3 regions of the Streptomyces sp. NPDC042346 genome follow, and region 3 is predicted to be linked to each of the others. Evidence: riboswitches for the same ligand, from Rfam matches in the RefSeq annotation. Region 3 holds a riboswitch; each other region holds the start of a gene.

What was found. Region 3 has a riboswitch for cyclic di-AMP ahead of ACZ6K0_RS26890 (C40 family peptidase). Riboswitches for the same ligand answer to the same signal wherever they lie in the genome.
Region 1: linked by a shared signal. The riboswitch ahead of ACZ6K0_RS33360 (transglycosylase family protein) and the one ahead of ACZ6K0_RS26890 (C40 family peptidase) in region 3 are both predicted to bind cyclic di-AMP.
Region 2: linked by a shared signal. The riboswitch ahead of ACZ6K0_RS39840 (M23 family metallopeptidase) and the one ahead of ACZ6K0_RS26890 (C40 family peptidase) in region 3 are both predicted to bind cyclic di-AMP.

Annotation. Positions count from the first base shown of each region.
Region 1 covers NZ_JBVJEH010000010.1:341,240-346,525, forward strand. Annotated here, with positions in the region: gene ACZ6K0_RS33350 (cytochrome P450 family protein) at 1-684, shown strand, start outside; gene ACZ6K0_RS33355 (transglycosylase family protein) at 869-1,969, shown strand; cyclic di-AMP (ydaO/yuaA leader) riboswitch at 2,228-2,401, shown strand; gene ACZ6K0_RS33360 (transglycosylase family protein) at 2,405-3,145, shown strand; gene eno (phosphopyruvate hydratase) at 3,516-4,802, shown strand; gene ACZ6K0_RS33370 (FtsB family cell division protein) at 4,893-5,286, shown strand, end outside.
Region 2 covers NZ_JBVJEH010000014.1:251,088-256,373, forward strand. Annotated here, with positions in the region: gene ACZ6K0_RS39830 (STM4011 family radical SAM protein) at 1-90, shown strand, start outside; gene ACZ6K0_RS39835 (SGNH/GDSL hydrolase family protein) at 77-871, opposite strand; gene ACZ6K0_RS39840 (M23 family metallopeptidase) at 1,022-2,056, opposite strand; cyclic di-AMP (ydaO/yuaA leader) riboswitch at 2,061-2,222, opposite strand; gene ACZ6K0_RS39845 (tyrosine-protein phosphatase) at 2,610-3,431, shown strand; gene ACZ6K0_RS39850 (DUF6126 family protein) at 3,445-3,597, opposite strand; gene ACZ6K0_RS39855 (helix-turn-helix domain-containing protein) at 3,631-4,260, opposite strand; gene ACZ6K0_RS39860 (aspartate aminotransferase family protein) at 4,336-5,286, opposite strand, start outside.
Region 3 covers NZ_JBVJEH010000007.1:152,001-157,286, reverse strand. Annotated here, with positions in the region: gene ACZ6K0_RS26900 (ATP-dependent Clp protease proteolytic subunit) at 1-481, shown strand, start outside; gene ACZ6K0_RS26895 (hypothetical protein) at 489-794, shown strand; cyclic di-AMP (ydaO/yuaA leader) riboswitch at 1,134-1,312, shown strand; gene ACZ6K0_RS26890 (C40 family peptidase) at 1,316-1,792, shown strand; gene ACZ6K0_RS26885 (ATP-binding protein) at 1,861-2,298, opposite strand; gene ACZ6K0_RS26880 (8-amino-7-oxononanoate synthase) at 2,470-3,651, opposite strand; gene bioB (biotin synthase BioB) at 3,795-5,057, shown strand; gene ACZ6K0_RS26870 (adenosylmethionine--8-amino-7-oxononanoate transaminase) at 5,050-5,286, shown strand, end outside.

The DNA.
Region 1 (5,286 bases), on a different contig from region 3:
TCGGTGAAGAAGATGCGCGGCTATCTCGCGGAGCTGATCCACCGCAAGCGCGAGGAGCCCGGTGAGGACCTCATCTCGGGGCTCATCAGGGCCTCCGACCACGGCGAGCACCTCACCGAGAACGAGGCCGCCGCCATGGCGTTCATCATTCTCTTCGCCGGTTTCGAGACGACCGTGAACCTCATCGGCAACGGGGTCTACCAGCTGCTCCGGCACCCCGAGGAGCGGGAGCGGCTCCAGGCCTCGATCGCGGCGGGGGAGACCGGGCTCCTGGAGACGGGCGTCGAGGAGCTGCTGCGGTACGACGGGCCGGTGGAGATGGCGACCTGGCGGTACGCGACGCAGGCGCTGACCGTCGGCGGGCAGGAGATCCCGGCGGGCGACCCGGTGCTCGTGGTCCTCGCCGCCGCCAACCGGGACCCGGAGCGGTTCGCGGACCCGGACACGCTGGACCTTTCCCGGCGCGACAGCCAGCACCTCGGGTACGGGCACGGCATCCACTACTGCCTGGGGGCGCCGCTCGCCCGGCTGGAGGGCCAGGCCGCGCTCGCCACCCTGCTGACTCGCCTGCCCGACCTGCGACTTGCGGCCGATCCGGCCGAACTGCGGTGGCGCGGAGGGCTCATCATGCGGGGATTGCGCACGCTTCCGGTGGAATTCTCCCCTTCCGTACGGCTGCGGTGAACTGACGGATCGTCAAGACTGTGATCTTTACGTGATCGGGGGGCCATCGACTTGTGATGGGTGTTCGAATGCCGCTACGTTTCCCGGCAGTCTCAGCCGTCACGCGAAAGGCCTCCCTATGCGCTCCGGGAACGGACGACACCGTCGCCCCCGTCAGGCCCCCGCCATCGTCGTCGCCGCGGGAGTGACCGGATCCGCCCTGGCGCTGCCGCTGCTCGCCACCGGCTCCGCCTCCGCCGCCGACGCGGCCACCTGGGACCGGGTCGCCGAGTGCGAGTCCGGCGGCCAGTGGAGCGCCAACTTCGGCAACGGCATGTACGGCGGTCTCCAGTTCACCCAGGACAGCTGGGAGCGGAACGGCGGCCTCGCCTACGCGCCCAGCCCCGACCTGGCCAGCCGCGCCCAGCAGATCGCGATCGCCGACAAGGCGCTCGCCGCCGGCGGCACCGACTGGGCCACCTGCGCGCCCATCGCCGGCCTCACGAACGACGGCAGGGCCACCGGGATCAACCCCGGCCCGGCCGCCGCCCCGAAGGCGCCCACCGGGCCCGTGGCGGAGTCGAACCGGACCGCGGGCGTCCCGATCACGCCCTCGGAGGCCGCCGCGGCCGAGAAGGCCGCCGAGAAGGCCGCGGAGAAGACCGCCGGGTCCACCGGGTCCGCCGAGGCCGGTACGCCGTCGAAGGCCCCCACCGGGTCGACCGCCTCCGCCACGCCCACCGCGCCCGCCACCACGGGCACCCCGACCGCTCCGGCGACGGGGGCCACCACGGGCACCCCGACCGCTCCGGGTACCGCCGGTACGCCGACGGACCCGACCACGCCGACGGGCGGCTCGACCACCCCGGCCACGCCCGATGCGTCCCTTACGCCCGTATCGCCCGAAACGCCGACAGGTGACACCTCGTCGGCCACGCCCGGCACCGGCAAGCACCGGGGCGAGGCGGCCCCGGAGGAAACCGGCAAGACGGACACCTCGGCTGAATCCGGCCGACACGCCTCATCGACGGACGAGCTGGCGGAAAGCTCCGCCGCCACGCCCACGACTGACGCAATGAAGGATTCGGACACAACGGACAGTCAGGGTGCTTCGGGCGCGTACACCGTGCAGCCCGGTGACAACCTGTCCGAGATCGCGCAGGAGAACGAACTCCCCGGCGGATGGAACGCCCTCTACGACGCCAACCGCGGCACCGTGGGTGTCGACCCGGACCTCATCGTCCCTGGTCAGAGCCTTGACCTGACGATCGGTTCGGAGAAGAAGGCGGAGACGAAGGCCGGGTAGTTCGGGGGCGTATGTCCGGTTCTGGGTAAGTGAGACATGGGTCTCTTCGCCCCAACTGGCGTGTCACGTCCGCGAACTTTGCTCCCGTCACCTCTCACCTGCGCAAACACCCCCCGCCGGAAGGCAAGTAGGGGCGATATTTCCGCAATACGCCTCTTTGAACTTCCGGTGGGTCTGTGTCTACGGTCGTAACCGCTCGCCACCGCGGGCCCCGTCGACCGAAACGCCGAATCCTGCCGTCGGCCGATGGGAACAGTCGTCGCGTAAGCGCCGAAGGCAGGAGTGGGGGACCCAAGGTAAGTGCCGGTCCCGGCCGTTGAGACAGACGGCCGATGACCGGCTTGGGGTGAAGCCGCGTGCTAGGACACGCGGCCGGGCAACTTTCCGGCCCGAACCCGACAGCTCACCTCACAGGCGTCGGTGAGGAGAATCTCCATGCTGTTTTCCGGTAAGGGCAAACACCGTCGTCCCTCCAAGGCCACCCAGGTCGTCACCCTCGTCGGTGTCACGGGTGTCGCCGTCGCCGCCCCGCTGATGACCGCGGGCACCGCCTCGGCCGCCACGGTCTCCGAGTGGGACACCGTCGCCGCCTGTGAGTCCGGCGGCAACTGGGCCATCAACACCGGCAACGGCTACTACGGCGGCCTCCAGTTCTCGGCCTCCACCTGGGCCGCGTACGGCGGCACCGCCTACGCCTCGACCGCCAACCAGGCGTCGAAGTCCCAGCAGATCGCCATCGCCGAGAAGGTCCTCGCGGGCCAGGGCAAGGGCGCCTGGCCGTCCTGTGGCGTGGGCCTTTCCGGCGCCTCGTACGACGGCGGCTCCGCCGAGAGCGCGCCGCAGCAGGCCGCGCCCCAGCAGCAGACGCAGCAGCCGCGCCAGGAGCGGAAGGCCGAGCAGCCGACCACCCGCAGCGAGCAGCGCCAGGCCCCGAAGCAGTCGACGCAGCAGCACGCCGCGCCGAAGGCCGCCACCAAGAAGACGGTCACCACCCCGACCGGCAAGGTGGTCAAGAAGGGTGACGGCGAGTACAAGGTCGTCGCCGGCGACACCCTCAGCAAGATCGCCGAGGCGCACGGCGTCAAGGGCGGCTGGGCCAAGCTCTTCGAGCTGAACAAGGACGTCGTCGAGAACGCCGACCTCATCTACGTGGGCCAGCAGCTCCACCTCAAGTGAGCCCGGCGGCTCGGGTGAGTCCGGCGGCTCACCCGACCCAGACGACCCTCCCGCGGTGACCACCCCGGTCCGGCGCACTCTCCCCCGTGCGCGCCGGACCGGGGTTCCGTGCGTCCGGGGTTCCGTGCGTCCGGGGTTCCGTACATACGGGGTTCCGCGTCTACCGGGACCCTTTGGGGAGGACTTCGTAGTTACCGTCCAGTAGATCTGGGGTCCTTCGTCCCGAGATGCATGCCCTTGGGTCCTTTTTCGTCCCAGGGGGCGGGCGCACGGCCGACCGGACCCCCTGAGCCGGTTAGGCTCTTGTCGCAAGGCCGAGCGACCCTGCACCGGCCATGCGTCACATCCAGCGTCACATCCCAAAAAGGAGATGCTCGTGCCGTCCATCGACGTCGTCGTAGCCCGGGAAATCCTGGACTCCCGAGGCAACCCCACGGTCGAGGTCGAGGTCGGCCTCGACGACGGCAGCACCGGCCGTGCTGCTGTTCCGTCCGGCGCCTCCACCGGTGCGTTCGAGGCCATCGAGCTTCGCGACGGTGACCCGAACCGCTACCTGGGCAAGGGTGTCGAGAAGGCCGTCCTCGCCGTCATCGAGCAGATCGGCCCGGAGCTCGTCGGCTACGACGCCACCGAGCAGCGCCTGATCGACCAGGCCATGTTCGACCTGGACGCCACGGAGAACAAGGGCTCGCTCGGCGCCAACGCCATCCTCGGCGTCTCCCTCGCCGTCGCGCACGCCGCGGCCGAGGCCTCCGACCTCCCGCTCTTCCGCTACCTCGGCGGCCCGAACGCGCACCTGCTGCCCGTTCCGATGATGAACATCCTCAACGGTGGGTCGCACGCCGACTCCAACGTGGACATCCAGGAGTTCATGATCGCCCCGATCGGCGCGGAGTCCTTCTCCGAGGCCCTCCGCTGGGGTGCCGAGATCTACCACACGCTCAAGGGCGTGCTGAAGCGCAAGGGCCTCTCCACCGGCCTCGGCGACGAGGGCGGCTTCGCCCCGAACCTCGAGTCGAACCGCGCGGCCCTCGACCTCATCATCGAGGCCATCAAGGAGGCCGGCTACACCCCGGGCTCCGACGTCGCGCTCGCGCTCGACGTCGCCGCGTCCGAGTTCTACAAGGACGGCACGTACGAGTTCGAGGGCAAGTCCCGCTCGGCCGCCGAGATGACCGAGTACTACGAGGAGCTCGTCTCCGCGTACCCGATGGTCTCCATCGAGGACCCGCTGTACGAGGACGACTGGGCCGGCTGGAAGGTCCTCACCGACAAGCTGGGCGCCAAGGTCCAGATCGTCGGCGACGACCTCTTCGTCACCAACCCGGAGCGCCTCGCCCGCGGCATCGAGGAGGGCACCGCCAACGCCCTCCTGGTCAAGGTCAACCAGATCGGCTCGCTGACCGAGACCCTGGACGCCGTCGAGCTCGCCCAGCGCAACGGCTTCAAGTGCATGATGTCCCACCGCTCCGGCGAGACCGAGGACGTCACCATCGCCGACCTCGCCGTCGCCGTGAACTGCGGTCAGATCAAGACCGGTGCCCCGGCCCGCTCGGACCGCGTCGCCAAGTACAACCAGCTCCTGCGCATCGAGGAGATCCTCGACGACGCCGCGGTCTACGCCGGCCGCAGCGCCTTCCCGCGCTTCAAGGGCTGAGCCTCTCCGTAGGGCAGCTTCCGTACGTCCCCGTACTCGGTCCCGTACCGTGTGCGGGGACGTACGCATGAACAGGGGAGGCGACACGACATGGCCGCGAAGGACCGGGACCGGTTCTCGACCGCGACCCGGATCAGACTGCTCGGCGAGCAGACAGCCGCCCGTGTCTACCGCTCCCAGACCCGCCGGCAGGCCCGCCGCTCCCGGCTCACCGGCCGCGCGGCCTTCCTCGCGCTCGTCGTCTGCTCCCTCGTCGTGGCGCTCGCCTACCCGATGCGGAGCTACGTCTCCCAGCAGGGCGAGATCGCCGACCAGGAGCGCCGGGCGGCCGAGGCCGCACGCCGGGTCGAGGAGCTGCGGGACGAGAAGGCCCGCCTCCAGGACCCGTCCTACGTCCGCCGGCTCGCCCGCGAGCACCTGCACTACGTGCGGCCCGGCGAGACCGGCTTCACCGTGAACGACCCCGACGCGGAGCAGCGGCCCC
Region 2 (5,286 bases), on a different contig from region 3:
CTGGAGACGCTGCCGCTGTACGACGTGTTCGCCGGCGGGGTCCTGGAGCGGATCCCGGCCGGCGGCCCGTCGCTGCTCAGAGAGGCATGAGGTCGGGGCGCTTGGCCTCGACGTGGTCGCCCGAGCTCTCGCCGCGCAGCCTGCGCCCGATCCAGGGCACGAGGTACTCCTTGGCCCAGTGGATGTCGTCGCGGCGCACCTCCAGCGTGCCGCGCGGGGGGCGCGGCGGCCACGCCTGGTCCGGGTCGGCGGGCACCGGCAGGCCGAGGACCTGGGCGGCGCGCAGGGCGACGCGGGTGTGGCCGTCGGGCGAGAGGTGCAGCCGGTCGTCGTCCCAGGCCCGCCGGTCCTGCACGGACTTGAGGGACCACAGGTCGAGGACCGGGCAGTCGTAGCGGTCCGCGATGGACCGGACGTGGGCGGTGTACGTGGCGATCTTCCCGCGCAGATGCCGGAGCACGGGGATGTCGCGGGTGTCGAAGCCGGTGGTCACCATGACCGTGCCGACGGCGGAGGTCAGGTCCGCGACGGCGCGCTCGAAGCGCTCGGCCACGTCGTCGGGGTCCGTGCCGGGCCGGATGATGTCGTTGCCGCCGGCACAGAAGGTCACCAGGTCGGGGGCGAGTTCCTTCGCCCGGGGGACCTGTTCCGCCACGATCTGGTCGAGCAGTCGCCCGCGTACGGCCAGGTTGGCGTAGCGGAAGTCGTCGTGCTCCGGCAGCTCGTCGGCGAGCAGGACCGCGAAGCGGTCCGCCCAGCCGACGTACGTCCCGTCGGGTCCGGGGTCTCCGACACCCTCGGTGAAGCTGTCACCGATCGCCGCGTACGACCCGAATGCGTTCTTGTCTCTTGATCTCGAATCGTCTGCCACGGGAGCACATCCTTCCCTTTCGGATGTGACCTACGCGACCGTAAGGAAGGGTTGACGTCGGGTGACATATGCCACCGATAAAGATTCTCCCAAGCCGGAATACGCCGGCGGCCCGGCACAGGTGTGCCGGGCCGCCGGGGAGCGTGCGTGTCAGACGGAGACGCCGTGCTGGCGCAGGTAGGCCAGCGGGTCGACGTCGGAGCCGTAGTTCGGGGAGGTACGGATCTCGAAGTGCAGGTGCGGGCCGGTGGAGTTGCCGGTCGAGCCGGAGAGGCCGATCTGCTGGCCGCCGCTGACGGTCTGGCCGGACGAGACGGAGAGGGAGGAGAGGTGGGCGTACTGCGAGTAGTTGCCGTCGGCGTGCTGGATGACGACCTCGTTGCCGTAGGCGCCGCTCCAGCCGGCGGAGACGACCGTGCCGGCGCCGACGGCGCGGACGGTGGTGCCGGAGGAGGCGATGAAGTCGACACCGGTGTGGTAGCCGGAGGACCACATGGAGCCGGAGGCGCGGTACGGGGTGGAGAAGCCGCCGCCGGCGACGGGCGTGACCCAGCCGGACGCGGAGGTATCGGCACCCGCCGACTGAGACGACTGAGACGACTGAGACGTCTGCGAGGACTGCGAGCTCTGCGACTCGGCGGAGGCGGCGGCCGGGGCGGCGGAGCGCTGGCTGCTGCGCGAGGCGCGCGAGGTGTCGCCGTTCTTCTCGGAGCTCTGCGTGCTCTCGGCGGCGGCCTTGGGCGCGGCGCTCTTCGGGGCGACGTGCTTGGGGGCGGCGTGCGCGGTGTTCTTGGCGCCGAGGGTGAGCTTCATGCCGGGCAGGATCAGCGAGGGGTTCTCGCCGACGACCTGGCGGTTGTCCTGGTACAGCTTCTGCCAGCCGCCCGCGAGGTGGTGCTCGCCGGCGATCTTCGACAGGTAGTCGCCGCTGACGACGGAGTACGTCTTCGGCGCGGCCTTCGCGGCGGCGGTCGGCGCGGCCTGGAGGGCGGCGGGCGCCTTCACCTGGGCGGCGGCGCTGACGGCCTGGGCGGGGACGGCGGCCGGGGCGGCCTGCTCGGCGGCGTGGGCCCCGGTGGCGCCGAGGAGCGGAAGCGCGACGACGGCGCCTCCGGTACCGGCGGCGACGAGTCCACGCGTGAGCGGGTTGGTCCTGGTACGGCGGTGCTTACCCTTCGCGGGCATGGCGAATTCCTCTCCGGCGCCTACGAGGTGAGCTGTCGGGTTCGGACTGGAGATGCCCGGCCGCGTTCTCACGCGGCTTCACCCCGAGCCGTCCTGTGTCGCGGGACCGGCGTACTTCCTGGGTCCCCCGCTCCTGCCACGCATGGGATGAGTGCGGATTCCGGACGGTGGCAGGATTCGGCGGTCCGACCGGATTGACGGTGACGCTAGACGAGCGGGGTCGGAGCGAACAAGCCGCAGATTTCCCCCGGCATTACACGGGCCGCATTCCGGGCGGAATTCCGGTCACCCTCCGTCGATGACGGTCCTTCGATTTCCTTTTTCCGTACGGCAATTGCCGGGGGCCTTCGGCCACGATCCGTCACTTCTATGACCCTGCTCACGCGGCTCGGCCCATCTCACCTGCAAACAGGGCGCGTTCTCCCTTACCCCTCATTTCGGACAGATCGCCCATTCCCGTCCGAGGGGGTGCGCAGACCCCCTCCCACCTGGATGATTGTCCTAGGCACCGATCTCGCATCGGGCCCCCGAACGTCGACCCCCAGGAGCATCCGTGACGCAGCAGCTGCCGCAGGTCCCGCCCACCGAAGCGAACGAACCCGAGCTGGCCGAGGTCCGCAACTTCCGGGACGTGGGCGGCCTGCCGACGACGGACGGGCGCGCCGTGCGACCCGGGCGCCTCTTCCGCAGCGGCCACCTCGCCCACGCCACCGAGGCGGACGCCGCCTTCCTCGCCTCGCTCGGCCTGCACACCGTCTTCGACTTCCGCAACGAGGCCGACCGCAAGGTCGAGGGCGCGGACGTCGAGCTCCCCGGCGTGCGGAACGTGAACATACCGCTCAACGACCCGGCCGACGGCAAGGAGTTCTGGAAGCTGGTGCGCGACGGCGACATCGCCCAGCTGCGGGAGATCCTGGGCGACGGCAAGGCGGCCGCCCGGATGTCCGACTCGTACCGCAAGATGATCGTCGAGCGGACCTCGGAGCACAGCCGGATCCTGCACTCCATGGCGGAGGAGAGCGTCCCGGCCCTGATGCACTGCGCCGCGGGCAAGGACCGCGCCGGCCTCTCCATCGCGATCACACTGCTCGCCCTCGACGTCGAGCGCGAGGCGATCGAGGCCGACTACGTGAAGTCGAACGACCCGCACCGCCGCTACAAGGTGCGCCGCAGCTCCACCGCCGCGGACGCGATGTCGCCCGAGGTGATGGAGCTGCTGAGCCCGCTCTTCGACGCGCGGGTGGAGTACCTGCGGGCCGCGTTCGAGACGATCGACGCGACCTGGGGCTCGGTGGAGACCTACCTGACCGAGGGGCTCAAGCTGGCCCCGGAGACCCGTGAGCGGCTGCGGGAGCGCTTCCTCGTCGAGGCGTAGGCGCGGACCGCTCCTAGCTCTTCGCGCCCATCGCGAAGAGCAGGTAGAGGAAACCGGCGAAGAGGTGTCCGGCGATCAGGTACGCGAAGAGACGGAGGACCAGCCCCTTGGGGAACTTGCCTTCCCCGCGCTCCTCGCCGGTGACAGGTCGTGACTTCTCGGACATCTCGGTCCTTTTCTGACGAAGGGGCACGTGGGGTCAGCGTCGGTGCGGGGTTCCGTCGCCGAGACACAGCTCGGCGACGGGACTCTGCATCAGGGTGTGGACGAAGAGCAGCTCGGCCCCGCCGGACGTGGCGGCGCCGATGCGGTGCGGGGTGAGCGAGTCGAAGTGCGCGCCGTCCCCCGGATCGAGGACGTGGACGGCGTCGCCGAGCGCGAGCCGCACCCGTCCCTCCAGGACGTGGATCCACTCCTCGCCGGGGTGGACGCGCACGATGTCGCCCCGGGTGGCGTACGGCACGTGGACGCGCAGGCACTGGAGCGCTCGCCCGGCGCCGCCGGCCTGGCGGTAGATCCAGCCGTCGGCCTCGACGGGCTCGGAGCGGCCGGCCCGGACGACGGGATCGCGCTCGGGCGGGGTCTCGCCGAGGAGCTCGGAGACCGTCGTACCGTAGATACGGGCGAGGGCGAGCAGCATCGGCAGCGAAGGCTGCCGGTTCCCCGTCTCCAGGCGGGAGAGGTGGGCCGGCGAGAGGCCGGCCCGCTGGGCGGCGGCCTCCAGGGTGAGTCCCCGGCGGCGGCGCAGGGCCCGCAGCTGCGGGGCGACGTCGGGCAGGACGTCGGGGGTGGCGGGGTCCGGGGAGGTGTCCCCGGGGACGTGGTCCATGCGTCCATTGCGCCAGGATCATGCCTCTGAGGCAAGTTTCTTGCCTCAGAGGCAAAGATCGGGGATCCGTCCGGCTCAGCGCTGGGCCACGGCCTGTTTCACCAGGGTCCTCCCGAAGTCCCACATCAGCCCGCCGCCGCCGTGGGCCTCGTCCATGACCGCCGTGAAGGCGGTGACGAACCGGTCCACGTCCGCCTCGTCGACGACCAGCGGCGGAATCAGTTTGATCACCTCCAGGTGGTCCCCGGAGACCTGGGTGAGGATCCGGTGCCGCTGGAGCAGGGGCACGACGACCATCTGGGCGAAGAGGCCCTTGCGGGCCGCCTGGAGCATCGCCCACCGGCCGCGCAGCCCCAGGGACGTCGGCCGGCCGAACTCGATCCCGATCATCAGACCGCGTCCGCGCACCTCGTGCAGCAGCTCGTACCGGGGTACGAGCTCCTGGAGGCGCCCGGACAGCAGGTCACCGATCCGCCGGACGTGGGCGACGGTGTCCTCGCTCTCCATGACCGAGAGGACGGCGAGCCCGGCCGCCATGGCCTGCGCGTTCGATCCGAAGCTCGCCGAGTGGACGAGGACCCGGTCCATCGACGAGTAGACCTTCTTGAAGATCCAGTCCTTGCCGAGGGTGGCGCCGACCGGCACGTAGCCGCCGGACAGCGCCTTGGCGACGCAGACCAGGTCCGGTTCGACCCCCGGCTCGTGCTGGTAGGCGTAAAAGTCCCCGGTCCTGCCGAGGCCGGTCTGCACCTCGTCCGCGATCAGCAGCGCGCCGTGCCGGTGCAGCAGCTCCTGCGCGGCACGCAGGAAGCCGGGCGGCGCCTCGTGGACGCCCTTGCCCTGGATCGGCTCCACGACGAAGGCGGCCACGTCGCCCCGGCGCAGCTCCCGCTCCAGGGCTTCGAGGTCGCCGAGGGCGATCGCGGTGTCCGGCAGGAGCGGGTCGAAGCCCTCCCGGAAGCCGCGCTCGCCGTTGACGGAGAGCGAGCCGGTGGTGAGCCCGTGGAAGGCGTGGGAGCAGTAGAG
Region 3 (5,286 bases):
CGCCCAGTTCCTCTACCTCGACCACGCGGCCCCGGGGCAGGACATCTCGCTCTACATCAACTCCCCCGGCGGCTCGATCAGCGCCATGACCTCCATCTACGACACGATGCGGACGCTCTCCTGCGACGTGGAGACCACCTGCCTGGGCCAGGCCGTCTCCACCGCCGCCGTCCTGCTCGCGGCCGGCACCCCGGGCAAGCGCCTGATCCTGCCCGGCGCCCGGGTCACGCTCCGGCAGCCGACCCTGGACGAGCCCCTCCAGGGACAGCTCAGCGACCTCGACCTCCAGGCGGCCGAGTTGCTGCGCCTGCGCGAGCTGGTCGCCGGGATGCTCGTCGAACACACCGGGCAGGACCGGGAGCGGATCGACGCCGACATCGACCGCCTGACCGTCCTGGACGCACCCGCGGCCGTCACCTACGGCCTGGCCGACCACGTCGTCACGAGCCGGCGCGCGGCCGCCGGCGGCACGGCCCGGTGAGCCGGCCGTGGTCCCCGAGCTGCCGCCACTGCCGGCCCTGACCCGGGCCGAGGGTGAACTCGTCGACGCGTACCTCGAAGTCGTCGACCTCCTGGGAAAGATCAATCCATCCAGAGGTACGCATACCTATGGGGCGTTGCGCGCGGCCCAGGCCCTGGTGGGGCGGGCGGAGGCCCTGCGCGAGGCGCTGACGCTCATGCATAAACGGGGCGAGAGCGAGGTCCACGCGGACACATTGGCGCGCGCCCTAAGGGTGTTGGACGGGGAGCGCCGGGCGGACCGCGTCACCGTCCGCCGGACTCGGGCGAGTTGACATATCCGCGTGTCGTGTCGAGGTCCGGTCGGCCGACACGCACCGCAGAAACCCTCCCCCGTTCGGCGTAGTCGACGAGTCGACATATGCAGCGGGCGAGTTGCGCAACAGGTGTACGCATCTGGCGGAATCGAACGTTCCATCGCTGGTACGGGGCTCGTCGGCCAAACCTCCGAAGATCACAAAGGGGTGCTGTCCACCCGAACGGATCAGTCGTGAGGAGCCTCACATATCGCCGTTTCAGCTCGGTTTTCGCCCATGTCGTGGGTCAAGATCCGTGTCGACGACAAGCCCCCGCCACCGCGGCGGGGCGGTCCGGGCGGACGCCGAGTCCTGCCGCTGTCCCGGACGTCTGGTCGACAGGAGTGGATCGGCAGGAGTGGAGGACCCAATCAGTACGGAACGTTCGCGCTGTCCCAGCGAGGCCGTTCCTTGGGGTGAAGCCGCAGCCGCGGCCGGGCATCTTCGCCAGCCCGAACCCGACAGGTCATCCTTCGCAGGCGGCTGACGAAGGGTTGCGCATGACCGCGCAGATGCATGTCCCGTCCCTGCTGTCCCGGGCCGGAGCCGTCTCGGCTCTCACCCTCGCCGCCGTCGGCGGCACGCTGTTCGCCCCAGGTGCGGCAACGGAGGCCCAGGCAGCGACGACACACGCGAACAAGGCACTGAGCGTCGCCGCCGCGAAGAAAGGATCGCCGTACCGGTACGGAAGCACCGGACCCACCCGGTTCGACTGCTCCGGTCTGACGCTCTACGCGTACAAGAAGGCGGGCAAGTCGCTGCCCCGCACCGCGCAGCAGCAGTACAACAAGACCCGGCACATCTCCTCGGCCAGCCGGCAGAAGGGGGACCTGGTCTTCTTCCACTCCGGTGGGAGGGTCTACCACGTCGGCATCTACGCCGGCAGCGGCAAGATCTGGCACTCGCCCAAGACGGGCTCCTGGGTGAAGCTCGACAAGATCTGGTCGTCGAAGGTCTACTACGGCCGCGTCCGGTGACGATACCCGGGCGCTGACGCCCGATGAGGGGTGCGGTGGCGCCGCCGCACCCCCGCTGGGGACGAGCCCTACACCGGGGCCACCCGGGCCGCCGTCCACGGGAGGGTGATCCAGACCGTCTTGCCGCCCTCCTCGGTCGGAGTGACCGAGAGGCGGCCGCCGGCCTCCGCCGCGAGGACGCGGATGATGACCATGCCGCGCCCGTTGTCCTGCTGGACCGCTGCCGGGAGACGGCGGGGCCAGCGGGGATGGCTGTCCGTCACGCCGAGGTGCAGGCGCTCCTCCCGCTCCAGGCGGAGGTCGATCGTGAAGGTCGGCGACTGCCCGAACGTGTGCTGCACGGCATTGGTGGCCAGTTCCGAGACGATCAGCCGGATGGAGTCCGCGATCTCCGCGGCGCCGTCGAGCCCCCAGTCCCCCAGGACGTCCGCGACGTATCTCCGCGCCGTGGGGACCGAGGCGGGATCGCTCGGCAGAGTGACGGATGCTTCCTGATGGTCTGCCATGGCGGCGCTGTCCCTTTCCCGCCGGGGACACCACCCCGGATTGCGCTTCGCGTCAGAGTGCTCCGATCGTCCCGCCCCGTCCGGCGTTCCACCACGATATGTGCGCATCTATCGCCCGAAGCGGTGAACTCTGCTCCCCGGAAACGCTCTTGGGTAGCGGAGTTCACCCGGTCAGACGGCGGCGGGCGCGGTCCGCAGGATGGTGTCGACCGCCCGTTGGAGCTCGGCGTCCGTCAGATCGGCGCGGGCCGTGAGCCGCAGCCGCGAGATGCCGTCCGGCACGGACGGGGGCCGGAAGCACCCGACCGCCAGACCCTGTTCCCGGCAGTCGGCCGCCCAGCGCAGCGCCGCCTCCGGCGAGGGGGCGCGCACCGAGACGACGGCCGCGTCCGGCCGCGCGGCGGTCAGACCGGCCGCCGTGAGGAGCTCGTACAGGGTGGTGGCGACGGTCCGTGCCCGGCCGGCGAGCGCCGGTTCGCCGGCGATCAGACGCAGGCTCGCGAGCGCGCCGCCCGCCGCTGCCGGGGCCAGCCCGGTGTCGAAGATGAAGGTGCGCGCCGTGTTCACGAGGTGCTCGACGACCCGGGCCGGGCCGAGGACCGCGCCGCCCTGGCTGCCGAGGGACTTGGAGAGGGTGAGGGTGGCGACGACGTCCTCGTCGCCCGCCAGGCCGGCCTCGTGCAGGGCGCCCCGGCCGCCGTCGCCGAGGACGCCGAAGCCGTGGGCGTCGTCGACGACGAGCCCGGCGCCGTGCGCCCGGCAGGCGTCGGCGAGCTCCGGCAGCGGCGCCTTGTCCCCGTCGACGGAGAAGACGGAGTCGCTGACCACGAGCGCCCGGTGCTCCGGCCGCGCCTCCAGGGTCTTGCGTACGGCCTCGGGGTCGGCGTGCGGGACGACGGCCGTCTCGGCGCGCGCGAGCCGGCAGCCGTCCACGATCGAGGCGTGGTTGGAGGCGTCCGAGACGATCAGCGAGTCCCGGCCGCCGAGGGCCGTGAGCGCGGCCAGGTTGGCGGCGTAGCCGGAGGAGAGGACGAGGGCCGCCTCGAAGCCGCAGAACTCGGCGAGTTCGCGTTCGAGCCGGGTGTGCAGCCGGGTCGTGCCGGTGACGAGGCGCGAGCCGGTGGCGCCCGCGCCCCAGCGCCGCGCGGCCTCGGCCGCCGCCTCGGTGACCTCCGGCCGGCGGGTGAGGCCGAGGTAGTCGTTGCTCGCCAGGTCGAGGAGCTCCGACTCGGCCGCCCGGGGCCGCAGCGTACGGACGAGACCGGCCGCCGCCCGGCGGCGCGCCTCTGCGTCGGTCCAGTCGAAAGCGGTCCGGCGCGGGCCCTCGGCCCTGGCGTCGTCGGCCTGTGGCATGCGGCGATCCTTTTGTAGGCAGCGCACAGACCCTAACCGGAGTATGCGGAGGTCGGGATGTGGTCATCCACACACCTCGTTCGGGGGCGTTTGTTCGGATCCTCCTTGGCCCGGGGGTGGGCGGTAGGCAAGGATCAGCGCTTATGGACCTGCTGAACACGCTGGTGGAGAAGGGGCTGCGGCGCGAGCTGCCGACCCGTGAAGAAGCGCTCGCCGTACTGGCGACCTCCGACGACGAGCTGCTCGATGTGGTGGCGGCGGCCGGCAAGGTGCGCCGTCAGTGGTTCGGGCGGCGGGTGAAGCTCAACTACCTCGTCAACCTCAAGTCGGGGCTGTGCCCCGAGGACTGCTCGTACTGTTCGCAGCGGCTCGGCTCGAAGGCCGAGATCCTCAAGTACACGTGGCTGAAGCCGGACGAGGCGTCCCAGGCCGCCGCGGCGGGTGTCGCTGGCGGAGCCAAGCGGGTCTGCCTGGTGGCGAGCGGGCGCGGCCCGACGGACCGGGACGTCGAGCGCGTCGGCAGGACCATCGAGGCGATCAAGGAGCAGAACGAGGGCGTCGAGGTGTGCGCCTGCCTCGGTCTGCTCTCGGACGGCCAGGCGGAGCGGCTGCGGGACGCCGGCGCCGACGCGTACAACCACAACCTCAACACGTCCGAGGCGACGTACGAGGGGATCACCAAGACCCACACCTACGCGGACCGGGTCGACACCGTGCAGAAGGCGCACGCCGCCGGTCTGTCGGCCTGCTCCGGGCTGATCGCGGGCATGGGCGAGACCGACGAGGACCTGGTCGACGTCGTGTACGCGCTGCGCGACCTCGACTCGGACTCGGTGCCGGTCAACTTCCTCATCCCCTTCGAGGGCACGCCGCTCGCCAAGGAGTGGAACCTCACCCCGCAGCGCTGTCTGCGGATCCTCGCGATGGTGCGGTTCGTCTGCCCGGACGTCGAGGTGCGGATCGCGGGCGGGCGCGAGGTGCACCTGCGCTCGATGCAGCCGCTGGCGCTGAACATCGCGAACTCGATCTTCCTCGGCGACTACCTGACGAGCGAGGGCCAGGCCGGTCAGGCCGACCTCGACATGATCGCGGACGCCGGCTTCGAGGTGGAGGGCGCGGGCACGACGACGCTGCCCGCGCACCGGGCGGACGCGCTCGCGGCGGCGGGCGCCGTCGCGGCCGGCGGCTGCGGTTCGCACGGCTCGGTGGAGGGCGCGGGCTGTGGCTCGCAGGCTCCGGCGGAGGGCGCGGGCTGCGGCTCCGCCGGCGGGGGCTGCGGCCCCTGCGGCGGTCACGCGCCCGCCGCGGAGGTTCCCGCGGCCGAGGCCGCGGCGAACACCGCGCGGACGGACCTGGTGGCGGTACGCCGCCGGGGCGCCGGTACGGACCTCGCGCCGAATGCGTAACGACGAACTCCTCGCCCTGGACCGGGCCCACGTCTGGCATCCGTACGGCCCCATGCCGGGCCGTACGGACCCCCTCGTCGTCGAGTCCGCCTCCGGGGTGCGGCTGCGGCTCGCCGAACCCGCCGAGGGGCACGCCGAGTTGATCGACGGCATGTCCTCGTGGTGGTCGGCGATCCACGGCTACAACCACCCCGTGCTCAACGAGGCGGCGCGCGGTCAGCTCGACAAG